Regions from separate parts of the Streptomyces sp. NPDC034103 genome, predicted to be linked through region 4. Evidence: riboswitches for the same ligand, from Rfam matches in the RefSeq annotation. Region 4 holds a riboswitch; each other region holds the start of a gene.

Region 1 (3,247 bases), on a different contig from region 4:
CACTGGCGAAGGCCGTGACGGAAGTCGTCGTGGGCGATCAGGCGACGGTGGCGGGGCCCGGCGGCGGCGTTCCCGGCGGGGCCGAGGGCGGCGAGCGCGGCACCGGCGGCGAGCGCGCCGAAGGCTCTACGGGTGGTCGTCATACTGCTCCTCTGTGAAAGGGCCGGTCGGCCACCTTGCGGCGCCCCTGGACGCTCGGGGGAAGCGGTGCCCCCGAGATGCGCGTATCGGCGAGCGAGGATAGAAAGCGCTTGCTCGGCGGCGAGGATCACCCTGCCCTCACCCACCCCTTCCTGTCGATGCCCCGGGCACCCGCGCCACAGGAACGCAACGCCGCGGTCACGAACGCACCCACGGCAACACCGAAGGCCGGACCCGGGGATCGGGGTCCGGCCTTCGGTGGCACGTGGAGTGGGGGTCAGCCGACGGAGACGCCCTTCGCGCGGAGGTAGGCGACCGGGTCCACGTCCGAGCCGTAGTCCGGGGTGGTGCGGATCTCGAAGTGCAGGTGCGGACCGGTGACGTTGCCGGTCGCGCCGGAGAGTCCGACCTGCTGGCCCGCGGAGACGGTCTGGCCGGACGAGACCGAGAGCGAGGACAGGTGGGCGTACTGGGCGTAGTAGCCGTCGGCGAGCTTGATGACGACCTGGTTGCCGTACGCGCCGCCCCAGCCGGCGGAGACGACCGTGCCGGCGCCGACGGCCTTGAGCGAGGTACCGGTCGGGACGACGAAGTCGACGCCGGTGTGGTACCCGCTGGACCACATGCTGCCGGCCATGCGGTACGGCGTGCCGACGGTGGCACCGGCGACCGGGAGCGTGAAGCCGCCGGCGCTGCTGCTCGCGCCGGTCGACTCGCTGCTCTGGGTGGCGGCCGTCGTGCTCGACTTCGAGGAGGCCTTCGAGGACGAACCGGACGCGGAGGACGAGGACTTCCGGGTGCTCGTGGACGTGTCCGCCGACTTCTCCGTGCTCGCCGCGGCCTTCTTGCCGAGGGTCAGCTTCAGACCGGGGTGGATCAGCGACGGGTCGGAGCCGACGATTTCGCGGTTGTCGGAGTAGAGCTTCTGCCAGCCGCCGCTGACGTTCTGCTCGTCGGCGATCTTCGAAAGATAGTCACCGGCCCGCACCGAATAGGTGCGCACGGTCGCGGTGTTCGCGGCGCTCTTCTTCTCCGCCACCTTGTCGACAGCCGTCTTCTCGGCGGCCGGAAGGGACTGGACGGCCTTTTGCGCAGCGGACTGTGAGGGGGCCGCGTGGGCACCCGCGGCACCCATCAGCGGGAGGGCGAGTGCCGCTCCGCCGGTACCGGCGACGGCGATCGAGCGGGTCAGGCGCTGGGCCTTCGGACGGCGGTGCTTACCCTTCGCGGGCATGGCGAATTCCTCTCCGGCGCCTACGAGGTGAGCTGTCGGGTGCGAGCTGGAGATGCCCGGCCGCACCGAGGTGCGGCTTAACCCCTAGCCGTTCCGGAGACCGGAACAGGCAGTTGTACCTGTGGGTCCCCCGCTCCTGCCGTTCACGGGTGAGTAGTGGGGACTCCGGGCGGCGGCAGGATTGGGCGTCCGTCCGGATGGATGGCGAACGTAAGCGAGCAGGACGCAAAGGGACAAGTAAGAGGTTCCAGGTGAATGCGTTCCTCGTGATCCCCTGTGGGAATTACCGGTCACCGTGCGTGAATTACGTCCGCCTCCACCCCTCCAAACCCCAGGAAAAACATGGAGATTACGTGAACATGACGGGCGACGCACCGTCACGGGTATGACGCTCCTCACGTGCCCGATTCACAGGTCCCGCTATTCCAGAGCGAGTTGGAATGAACGCATCGCAACACGAATGAAGGCGCCAATTCGGACAGAAGGCTCAGATGCGGCGCAACCGAAGAACTGTCGCATCCAAATCGCCCCGCAAGCCGACGCGAAGTCCGTGATGCAGCAATACAGCCCCTCTGTGGATTTCGCCCGTTTCAAGGCATTCGTACGACGCCGCCGGATCGAGCCCCCGCAGCCGCAGCGCCGGCACCGGCTCGCCGTAGCTCTGCGCCTGGAGCGAGGCGAGGACCACGGTCTCGTCCCCGAGGACGTACTGCACGGCGCTCAGCCCGCCCCGCGGCGGCCGCAGCCGGTACTGGTCGCCGCGCTGCACCAGGGGCCGGATCTCCTTGTAGAGCTCCACCCACTCACGGGCCTCGGCGAGCTCCTCCTCGGTCCACCGGGTGAGGTCGCCGCCCACGCCGAGCACCCCGGCCATGGCACTGACGAACCGGAACCGCAGCGAGCTGACCCGGCCGTTGAGCATGGCGTTCGGGCTGTCGGTCACCCAGGCGGCCATCACGCGCGCGGGGTGGATCTGGCTGAAGCCGTGCTGGATGGCGAGCCGGTCCAGCGGATCGGTGTTGTCGGAGGTCCACACCTGGTCGGTCCGGCTCAGCACACCGAGGTCGATCCGGCCGCCGCCGCCCGAGCAGGACTCGAAGGCGACGTCCGGGTGGGCCGCCCTGAGCCGGTCCAGCAGGGCGTAGAAGGCGTGCACGTGGTCGACCCAGAGCCGCTGCGGATACGGCTCGCCGGGCCAGCCGGCGTCGGTGAAGCTGCGGTTGAAGTCCCACTTCACGTAGTCGATCGGGGCGCCGGCCAGGAGGGCGTCGAGCCGGCCGAACAGGTACTCCTGGACGTCCTCGCGCGCCAGGTTCAGTACGAGCTGATTGCGGAATTCCGTCCGCTTTCGTCCCGGCTGGTACTGGACCCAGTCCGGGTGCGCCCGGTACAGATCGCTGTCCGCGTTGACCATCTCCGGCTCGACCCAGATCCCGAACTGCATGCCGAGCGCGTGCACCTGGTCGGCCAGCGGCTTCAGGCCTCCGGGGAAGCGGTCCGGGTTGGGCGCCCAGTCGCCGAGCCCGGCGCGGTCGCTGGTACGGGCGCCGAACCAGCCGTCGTCGACCACGAAGAGCTCGACGCCGATGTCCGCGGCGCGCCGGGCGAGCGCCTCCTGCTGCTCCTCGGAGATGTCGAACTCGGTGGCCTCCCAGGAGTTGAACAGCACCGGCCGGTCCCGGTCCGCGTCCGGGACGACGTACGTCCGCTGGTACGCGTGCCAGGCCCGGCTCGCGCCCCCGAAGCCGCCGTCGCTCCACAGTCCGGCGAAGACGGGCGTGGTGAAGGTCTCCCCCGCCGCCAGCCGCAGCAGACCCGACTCGTCGTACCCGGCGCCGCCGGTGATCTGCACACGCGCGTCCAGGAGTTGGG
Region 2 (3,247 bases), on a different contig from region 4:
CCGCGGCGACCAACGGCTCGCCTCACAGCGCGAGATCGCCGAGGCCGCCCAACGGGCCGTGCTGCCCGGCCCCGCCGACCGGATCGCCGGCTTCGACATCGCGGTGCGCTACGAGGCGGCGCAGCAGGACGCCTTCATCGGCGGGGACCTGTACGCCGTCCAGGACAGCCCCCACGGGGTACGGCTGGTGGTGGGGGACGTGCGCGGCAAGGGCATGGGCGCGGTGGCGGCCGTCGCCGTCGTCATCGGGGCGTTCCGGGAGGCCGCCGAGCAGGAGGCGGGCCTGGAGGCGGTCGCGCGGCGGCTGGAGCGGGCGCTGGCCCGGGAGGGGACCCGGCGCGAGGGGCTGGACGCCTTCGAGGGGTTCACCACCGTCGTCCTCGCCGAACTGCCCCACGGTGACGGGCTGGTCCGGATCCTCAACCGCGGCCATCCGCCGCCGCTGCTGCTGTGTCCCGACGGCACCGTGCGGTCGCTGCCCGCCGCCGAGGCCGCGCTGCCGCTCGGGATGGGCGAGTTGGGGACCTGGCCGGACCGCGCCGAGGAGGTCGCCTTCCCGGTCGGGGCGACGCTGCTGCTGTACACCGACGGGCTCTCCGAGGCCCGGGACCGGCACGGGGAGTTCTACGACCCGGCGGCGCGGCTCGCGGGACGCGCCTTCCGCGATCCGGGGGCGCTGCTGTCCGCGCTCGCGGCGGAGGTGCGCCGGCACACCGGGGGTGCCCTGACGGACGACATGGCGCTGCTCGCCGTACGCCGACCGTGACATGGTCACATCCGGTGACCGGTCGGGCGCCCTCCGCATGGCGACTGACGTGCCGTCAACGCCGGTGGACCTGCTGAGGCGTGGTCAACTCGCCCGATTTTCACCGCTCATAGGTCTGTACGTCCTGGCGAGAAAGGTTAATGATCAAGCGGAACAGCTTGGAATCCACACCCCGGGTCTATTAACGTTCGATAACGCAGCGCGGTCGTCCCAGCCGTCACAAGAGACGGCTCCGTGCTCACGCGCTTAATCCCGCAAGGGAGCCGGGGAACCACCACCCTGGGGTGAATCGTGCGAACGCCGCCGTGGCACCACGGTCGGTATACGCGCGTAGGAGACCTTCCTGCTCCGAACCCGTCAGCTAACCCGGTAGGCGAGAAGGAAGGAAAGGAGTACGCCCACGTGGCGTCGAACCCGCCTGCCCCCGAGGCCCCGTACGTGCCGAGCCAGCGCAGCACCGATGCCTTCGGCCACGGCAGCTACCACCACGACGAGGGTCCGCAGGACGTCTGGAATCCCACCGAGGACTCCGTCCGACCGGCACGCGGAAAGCACCGGGTCACCAAGCAGCGCAGCGGCGGATTCGCCCGCAGCTCCACCGTCCTGGGCGTAGGCGTCATAGCCGCCGTCGGCGGGGCAGGCATGGCCAGCGCCAACACCGGCAAGCCGCCGGTCTCCCTCTCGATGCCGGACCTGCCGTTCGTGTCGGGCGGGGAGGAGGCGCCGCAGGGCTCGGCCACCGTGCTGAGCGACCTCGCCGCGGCCCCCACGGCCGCCCCCACGGCCACCACGGACGCGATCCAGGCCTCCACCACCTCCGGCGCCGGCGAGTCGCTGCGCAACCGGATCATGGCGCAGGCCGAGAGCCAGCAGACCCAGGTCGCCGACAGGGCACAGCTCGCCACCCAGACCGCCCTCGCCGACGAGGCCGCCAAGGCCGAGGCCGCCGCGCTGAAGAAGGCCGCGGACGACGCCGCCGAGGCGAAGAAGAAGGCGGAGGCGGACGCCGAGAAGGCCGCCGAGGCCAAGCGTCTGGCCGAGCTGGCCAAGCAGTACACGCTGCCGACCTCCTCGTACACCATCACCTCCACCTATATGCAGGCCGGCTCCCTGTGGTCCTCCGGCTACCACACGGGTCTCGACTTCGCCGCTCCCACCGGCTCGCTCATCAAGGCGGTCCACAGCGGCACCATCACGCAGGCGGGCTGGGACGGCTCGTACGGCTACAAGACCGTCCTCACCCTCGACGACGGCACCGAGGTGTGGTTCGCCCACCAGTCCTCGATCAGCGTGAGCGTGGGGCAGAAGGTCGCCACCGGTGACGTGATCGGGCGCGTGGGCGCGACCGGCAACGTCACGGGCGCGCACCTGCACCTGGAGGTCCACCCCGGCGGTTCGTCCGGCGGCATCGACCCGATGGCGTGGCTGCGCAGCAAGGGGCTCACGCCCTGAGGCTCCACCCTTCCTGAGCACCGGCGGCCCTGACGCACACCCCCCGACGTCAGGGCCGCCGGTTTTGCGTTTGCTTTGCGGCCGTCGCGGAAGAGCGCCCCGCCCGCGGGCGTTGACCCTGCACATGACTTCTCTTCGCAAGCTGGGCACGTCCGACCTCGAGGTCTTCCCGCTCTCCCTCGGCGGCAACGTCTTCGGCTGGACCGCCGACGAGGCGCAGTCCTTCGCCGTCCTGGACGCCTACACGGCCGCGGGCGGCAACTTCGTGGACACCGCCGACTCCTACTCGGCGTGGGCCGACGGCAACGCCGGCGGCGAGTCCGAGACCATCATCGGCAACTGGGTCAGGGCCCGCGGCAACCGCGACGACCTCGTGATCGCCACCAAGGTCAGCCAGCACCCCGACTTCCAGGGCCTGACCGCGGCCAACATCAAGGCCGCCGCGGACGCCTCGCTGAGCCGCCTCGGCACCGACCACATCGACCTCTACTACACCCACTTCGACAAGCCCGAGGTGCCGGTCGAGGAGATCATCGGCGCGCTCGACGAGCTGGTGAAGGCGGGCAAGGTACGCCACATCGCCGCCTCCAACATCTCCGCCGAGCGCCTGGCGGCCTCCCTCGCCTTCTCCGAGCGCGAGGGCCTGGCGCGGTACGTGGCGCTCCAGCCGCACTACAACCTGGTCTCGCGCGACACGTACGAGGGTGAGCTCCAGGACCTGGCCGAGCGCGCCGGGCTGGCCGCGGTGCCGTACTTCGCGCTGGCCGCCGGGTTCCTCACCGGCAAGTACCGCGACGGTGAGGTGGTGGAGGGCGCCCGTGCCGCCGGCGCCGGCAAGCACCTCCAGACCGAACGGGGCCGCAAGGTCCTCGCCGCCCTCGACGACATCGCCGAGGCCCACCGGGTGCCCGTCGCCACGGTCGCCCTCGCGTGGCTGGCCGCCCAGCCGACGGTGACCGCGCCGATCGCCTCCGCGCGGACGGTGGAGCAGCTGCCGGCCCTGCTGAAGGTGGCGGACGTCACGCTGAC
Region 3 (3,247 bases), on a different contig from region 4:
GCTCTGGACGTGAGTCTGGCGGTGCTCTGGACCTGAGTCTCGTGCTCTGGGCTTTCGTACTCGCGGTGCCCTGGACCTGAGTCTCGTGCTCTGGGCCTTCGTACTCGCGGTGCCCTGGACCTCAGGATGCCGGTCGCCATCACGGCCGCTCCGGCGGCAGGCGGCCGCTGGGCCCACCAGACGCGGAGGGGGGAGCGCGGGAGGTGAGCGGCGGGACCGGACATGGGGGCGATGCTAAGGAGCGCGGGAGGAGGCGAGGGCGGGGCACGCGCGCGTGCGCGGAGAAGTGCGCGCGGGCGCCGGGCAGGACTGGGGCGCGCGCCGCACGCAGAGGGTGCGGGCAGGGACCGCCCTCGGGGAAGCCCGGCCAGGAGGGCGGAGCAGCGGCGGGGATCTGAGTAGTTGCGCTCATGACACTCGGCCTCCGCCCCGCGAGACTCTGCCCATGTCCTTCGGAAGACCAGCCACAGCTGCCCCGGCCGCCACAGCCGCCGTAGTCGCCGCCCTCATCGCGCTCACGGTGACGGCGTGCGGAAGCCAGAAGGGTGGTGTGGGGGCGGAGTCGAGCCCCGGCGCGCGCTCGGGCAGCGCCTCGCCCTCCTATCCGCCCCCGCCCCGGTGCGCCCAGGCCGCGAAGACGCCCGTGGCGGTGCCCTCGTCGCCGAGCCCCCGTGCCGACACCGCCACGCCGGAGGAGAACATCGATCAGCCCCCGAACTACGCCGACAACCACGCGTACCGCATGCGGACCTCCCTCAGCGCGGAGCAGCAGGCCAGCGGGCAGGCGTCGGCGGAACTCATCCTCGCGGAGCTGGCGAAGGTCAGGAAGGAGGGCGGTTCGGGGGAGTACGGGAGCTTCAGTGATGAGCGCGTCGAGACCGCGCTGGCGCGCCTCGGCTGCGGCGAGGAGCACGGGGTCTCCGTGGGGAACGGCTACTACGCCGTCTACACGGGCGTCGTGTGCGTGTCGGGGCGGGTGACGAAGGACGAGCTGACCGGCGAGGTGCACGGCGTCTACGCCGAGCCGCAGCCCGGCGAGGGGCCCTGTGTCGAGAACCGGGGAGGTCACTGACGCCAGGGCCGCGCCGCGCGTCAGGCCGGCCGCACCACGCTTGTGGATCGCCGGCCGTGCCGCGCGTCAGGCCGGCCGCACCACGCTGTGGATCGCCGACTCACCGTCGTAGAAGAGGGACTCCTCGCGTACGTACGCCCCCGGCTTCGGCGCGTGGATCATCTTGCCGTTGCCGATGTAGATGCCGACGTGGGTGACATCGTCGTAGAAGAAGACGAGGTCGCCGGGCCGGGCGTTGGAGAGGGAGACCGTGGTGCCGGCGTTCACCTGGTCGTAGGTGGTGCGCGGCAGGGAGATGCCGGCGGCGTTCCAGGCGGCCTGGGTGAGGCCGGAGCAGTCGTAGGAGTCGGGGCCGGTGGCGCCCCAGACGTACGGCTTGCCGATCTGTGAGCGGGCGTAGGCGAGCGCCTTCTCGGCCTTGGTGGCGTACGAGGAGTCTGTGGTCTGCGAGGGGTCCGTGGTCTGCGAGGGGGAGGAGGACGACGAGCCGCTCGCCACCCCCTGGGCCGCGGCCTCCTCCTTCGCCGCCTTCTGCTCCGCCGCCTGCTGCTTCGCCAGCTCCGCGGCCTTGCGGGCGGCCTCCTCCCGCTTCTCCTTCTCGATCGCCGCGAGCCGCGCCTTCTCCTCGGCGGTCAGCCGCGACAGCAGCTCGCGCGCGTCGGAGAGCTTCTTCTGGACGGTCGCCTTGGCGGTCTTGAGGTCGCTCTGTGTGTCGGTGAGCGTCTCGAGGCTCTGGGTGGCCTCCTGACGCTTCTTCATCGTCGCGGCCTGCTCGGTGACGTAGTCGTCGACCGCGCCCTTCTGGCGGGACGTCATACGGCCCATCAGCTGCGTCTGGTCGAAGTAGTCCTGCGGGGAGTCCGCGAGCAGGAAGGTCGCCGTGTCGGGCGCGGAGGCGCCGGTGCGGTACTGGGCCGCGGCGAAGGTGCCGAGTTCCTCGCGGGCCTCGTTGAGCTTCTGGGTGCGCTTGGCGACGTCGTCGAGGAGGGTGTCGACCTCCTTGCGCTGCTTGGCGGTCTTCTCCTTGGTCGCGTTGTACTTCTCGGTCGCCGACTCCGCCTGGCGGTAGAGGTCGTCGACCTTCTTCTCGACCTCCTCGATGCTCGGCTTGTCGTCGGTCGAGGGGGCGGCGGTGGCCGTCTGGGAGAGCAGTGCCACGGAGGTGAGGGCGGCCGTGGCGAGAGCGGGGGTGCGTATGCCTCCCGCGGCGGACGACTTGCGGTGCGACGCCAAGGTCGGCGACTCCTTCCATGCTCCGCCTACCGAGTTAGCTGTCGGGTTCGGGCGGGTGCTTCGGAAGGTGTGCCCTACGGCCGTCCCCGGAGGGGAGTGGGGCCGATTCACCCCGGATCGGTGTGGGTCCCCGGCTCCGGCTGCCTGGAGAGGCGTACCGGACTCGGCGGAGGCCGCGCGGCCCGGCGACGTTCGCCGGTGGGGGTCGTACGGCCTGCCCGGCACGGTAGCCAACTCGCGTGGCCCCTGTGAAGGTTGATGGTCGATATGCCCGATACATTTTCGTGACCTTGGGGCGGGGCGCGGCAGGGCGCGGGCAATGCGGGCCGATCTGGCGGGGCTTGTTCGCATTTCTGGCGGAGTGGCCGTGCCCGGCCGCCGGCTTCCCGCCGCGCCGCGGTCGCCCGGGCGGCGTGACCGGCGCCTGTGCCCGCTCACGGCGAGCTGTGGGGCGTGCGCCGCCCCTGTCTTCCCCTGTCTTCGGGTCTTCCCCTGCCTTCGGGTCCGACGGCAAGATCTGCTGTCTTCGGGTCCGACGGCAAGATCTGCTGTCTTCGGGTCCGACGGCAAGATCTGCGCCTCGGCCTGCCTGGTCGCGAGCCGTGGCCGGACGGTCACGGAGGGCGAGGGGGCCTCGGGGCGGTCAGGTCCTGTGCGCGGGCCCGCGGGCTGTCTTTCCCGCGACTTCTCGGGGTGGCGGCGGGGTGTCAGTGGGGAGCCCTAGACTCGGAGAGCGATGAGCAGCCTCTTTGATGACAGCTTCCTGGCGGACCTCCAGGCCCCTAAGGGCCGCGAGGAGGAGCACCCGCCGCCGCCCGAGGACGAGCACGGACCGGAACCCGTTCCGGACGATCTGTTCGGCGGGAAGTTCGACGTGCCACCGGACCGGGACGGCTACTACCGCGACGGCGCCGCCCGCCCGGTCCTGGACGCGGCAGCCCT
Region 4 (3,247 bases):
ATCCCGCCTCGGTCTCCGCGGCTCGCACATACGTCCTCGGCACCCTGGGGGAATGGGGTCTGCCGGCCGACACCGAGGTGGCCGAGGCGATCCGGCTCATCGTCTCCGAACTCACCACCAACGCCGTCCAGCACACCTTGGGGCAGTCGCCCACCTTCACGGTGGACATCCAGCTGGACCGCGACGAACACCTGCGTATCGGGGTCACCGACAGCCACCCCCGCTTCCCCAAGCGGCTGCCGGCCGCGGTCCAGCAGGACAACGGCCGCGGCATGGTGATCATCCGCTGGCTGACCGCGGAGTGCGGCGGCAAGCTGAGAGTCCGGCCCACCCGCGAGGGGGGCAAGACCGTCTCCATCGAACTCCCCTGGGTGGTCCCGGCCGAGCCGGTCTCCGCGGCGGGTCAGCAGGAGCCGTGAAAGAGGGCGCCCCGAGTCCTCGGAGGCGCCCTTCAGGGGCCGTCGACGACCCGTGCGGGTGACGGCGGGTCAGGCCGCCCTCACCCGCACGGGGTGGGTCACTTGACCCGGCCGTACCAGACGCTCTTGGTCCAGATCTTCTGAAGCTTCACGACCTCCCCACTCTTCGGGGAGTGCCAGATCTTGCCCTTACCGGCGTAGATGCCGACGTGGTACACGCTGGAGCCGGAGTGGAAGAACACGAGGTCTCCGGCCTTGCGGTTCCCCGCGGAGATATGGCGGGTCTTGTTGTACTGCTGGGCCGCCGTACGGGGCAGCTTCTTGCCCGCCTTCTTGAACGAGTACAGCGTGAGCCCGGAGCAGTCGAACCGGTGCGGTCCCGCGGCGCCGTACTTGTACGGGGAGCCTTTTTTGGAAGCCGCTACCTGAAGTGCCTTCGTCGACGATGTGGCCGCCTCGGCGTCGGAGGCGACGCCCGGGACCACGATCGAGCCGCCCACGGCGGCGATGGTGAGAGCCGATGCCGTACCGGCCCGGACCATGAGCGACGGGACACGATTGAGCGCAGACATGCGCAACCCTTCGTCAGCCGCCTGTGAAGGATGACCTGTCGGATTCGGGCTGGCGAAGTTGCCCGGCCGCTGACGCGGCTTCACCCCAAGGGCTGCTCAGGCCCGGTCATGGCGTGACCGTCCCGGCGACCCGTCGTGCTTGGGTCCTCCACTCCTGCCGATCCACTCCTGTCGACCGGTCATCCAGGCGGCGGCAGGACTCGGCGTCCGCCCGGATCGCCCCGCCGCTGCGGCGGGGTCTTGTCGTCAGTCAGGGATCTTCACGCACTCCACGCCGAAAAACCCAATGGAATCGGGGATTTGTGGCGTTACTCACCACTCACCCGTTCGGGTGGACACTCGTCTGTTCGAGGGAGCGTCCAGGGGGGCGCGGGCCCCCGGACCAGCATCGGAGGTCCTCGTTCCGGGCTCGGGCTACCCGCGTTGCGCAACCTGAACGGCCCTGTCCGAGGAGAGGGGTCTACTCCAAAAGGGGGTACGTCTTTCGGTCCGTTTCAAGGCCGGTCCGGACCTCTCGGCAGGGTGCGGAACGTCCGGACCGGCCGCGGTCGCGGTCGCGTCAACTGTCGGAGGAGGGCGGCACGGTGACCCGGGCCGTGTGCCGCTCACCGTCGAGCACCCGCAGCGCCCGGGCCAGGGTCGGGGCGTGCAGCTCGGTCTCGCCGCGCTGATGCATGGTCACCAGCGCGTCACGCAGCTCGACGGCCTTCGTCACCAGCGCCTGGGCGGCCCGCAGTCCACGGTAGGTGTCCCCGTCGGGCGCCGGGTTGATCCGGCCGAGCAGGTCGACCGCGTCGAGGTAACGGTCGATCAACTCGCCCTCGGCACGCGTCAGCGCGGGCAGGGGAGGGAGCTCCGGCGGCAGCATCGCCCGCTCACCGGTCGCCGGGTGCGGGGCGGGGGGCCTTGCGGCTGGGGATGCTCCGGTCCACCAGGCCGTACTCCAGGGCCTCCTGGGCGTCGAGGACCTTGTCCCGCTCGATGTCCGCGGTGACCTGTTCGGGGGTGCGGCCGGTGTGCCGTACGAGCAGCTCCTCCAGAGGCCCGGACGCGCCCCAACTCCGCCGCCTGGACGGCGAGATCGCTCGCTTGTCCCTCCACGGGCTGCGGCAGGGAGACCGCCGAGGAACAGGTGATCAGCGCGGTCTCCGCCGTTCGCGAGGTCGCTGCCGCCCCTCGCGAACAGCAACGGTTCGGCATCACGGCGCACCACCACGGCCCCGGGGCCTCCTGAGGCATCGGGCTCCCTGAGCCTTCGTCGGGGCTCCCCCGAGCCTTTCCGGACGCGCGAGGGCCGTGCGCCGACCGGGGCGCACGGTCCCGCTCGCGGCGGTGGTCCGTCAGCCGACGGGCGCGAGTTCCCGCTCGATCACGGGCTCGACGTCCTTCTTCCGCTCCTTGAGGGCGTTCCCCAGCAGCACGGCGCCGAGGCCGAGCGCCGCCCACCAGGCCAGGGTCAGGGCGGGACCCGTAGCGCCCGCGCCCTCGAAGTAGGCGACCGAGCGGGTCAGGGTCGCGCTCGCCCCCGGCGGCAGCCACTGCCCGATCGTGCCGACCGGCTCCGGCAGCATCTGCGGTGCCGAGGCCGCCCCGGACCACGGGTTGCCGAAGAGCATGACCGTGCCCGCGACGACGCCCACCCCGGCGGTGCCGAGCAGTGCCGCGAGCCCGGCGACCGCGCCGCTCACGGCCAGTACCGACAGCCCGAGCACCCCCGCCTCCGCCCACCAGTCACCCGTGAACACCCCGAGCCAGCTGTCGGCGACACCGGCGGCGACAGCGCCGACCAGTGCGGCGGTGCCGACCAGGACGGCCACGGCACGCGTCCCGCGCACCCCGGTGAACGTCACCAGCGCGCCCGCCGCCAGGCCGGCCAGGGCCAGGGGCAGCACGCCGGCGTTGAGGGCGGCGCCGCGCGGGTCCGCGGCCGGGGTGGCGACGACGTCGACCGTCCTGACCGGCGTGCCCTGGGCCGCCGCGGGTGCCACCACGGCCTGCTGGAGCAGCTGGGCCACGACCGGGCTCGCGGCCGAGGCGGTGAGCAGAACGGGACCGCGCGCGGTGACGACGACGGCCCCGTACACCGTCCGGTCCTCGATGGCCTCCCGGGCCGCGGCCTGGTCCGGGTAGCGGTGGATCTCGAACGCGCCCGCGTGCTCCGCCAGTCGCTTCTCCACCTGGGCCGTCGCGGCGGCGGGCCCGGCCACGCCGAGTGGTAGATCGCGGGGTGCGGTGCGGGCGGCGGGCCAGGCGAAG

Evidence for each region. A riboswitch is a leader RNA that binds a small molecule or an ion and turns the genes downstream of it on or off. The one in region 4 is predicted to bind cyclic di-AMP.
Region 1: linked by a shared signal. The riboswitch ahead of ACZ56U_RS19555 (M23 family metallopeptidase) and the one ahead of ACZ56U_RS27005 (C40 family peptidase) in region 4 are both predicted to bind cyclic di-AMP.
Region 2: linked by a shared signal. The riboswitch ahead of ACZ56U_RS09310 (M23 family metallopeptidase) and the one ahead of ACZ56U_RS27005 (C40 family peptidase) in region 4 are both predicted to bind cyclic di-AMP.
Region 3: linked by a shared signal. The riboswitch ahead of ACZ56U_RS25570 (C40 family peptidase) and the one ahead of ACZ56U_RS27005 (C40 family peptidase) in region 4 are both predicted to bind cyclic di-AMP.

The regions. Positions count from the first base shown of each region.
Region 1 covers NZ_JBVISS010000008.1:229,908-233,154, forward strand. The annotation lists gene ACZ56U_RS19550 (DUF6250 domain-containing protein) at 1-143, opposite strand, end outside; gene ACZ56U_RS19555 (M23 family metallopeptidase) at 419-1,375, opposite strand; cyclic di-AMP (ydaO/yuaA leader) riboswitch at 1,378-1,537, opposite strand; gene ACZ56U_RS19560 (alpha-galactosidase) at 1,863-3,247, opposite strand, start outside.
Region 2 covers NZ_JBVISS010000003.1:662,716-665,962, forward strand. The annotation lists gene ACZ56U_RS09305 (PP2C family protein-serine/threonine phosphatase) at 1-766, shown strand, start outside; cyclic di-AMP (ydaO/yuaA leader) riboswitch at 1,000-1,157, shown strand; gene ACZ56U_RS09310 (M23 family metallopeptidase) at 1,169-2,218, shown strand; gene ACZ56U_RS09315 (aldo/keto reductase) at 2,343-3,247, shown strand, end outside.
Region 3 covers NZ_JBVISS010000011.1:236,664-239,910, reverse strand. The annotation lists gene ACZ56U_RS25580 (hypothetical protein) at 1-13, shown strand, start outside; gene ACZ56U_RS25575 (hypothetical protein) at 446-1,072, shown strand; gene ACZ56U_RS25570 (C40 family peptidase) at 1,139-2,305, opposite strand; cyclic di-AMP (ydaO/yuaA leader) riboswitch at 2,314-2,470, opposite strand; gene pcrA (DNA helicase PcrA) at 3,042-3,247, shown strand, end outside.
Region 4 covers NZ_JBVISS010000012.1:151,510-154,756, forward strand. The annotation lists gene ACZ56U_RS27000 (ATP-binding protein) at 1-419, shown strand, start outside; gene ACZ56U_RS27005 (C40 family peptidase) at 518-991, opposite strand; cyclic di-AMP (ydaO/yuaA leader) riboswitch at 995-1,191, opposite strand; gene ACZ56U_RS27010 (hypothetical protein) at 1,551-1,859, opposite strand; partial or broken gene ACZ56U_RS27015 (ATP-dependent Clp protease proteolytic subunit) at 1,867-2,107, opposite strand; partial or broken gene ACZ56U_RS27020 (prevent-host-death protein) at 2,106-2,225, shown strand; gene ACZ56U_RS27025 (ABC transporter permease) at 2,332-3,247, opposite strand, start outside.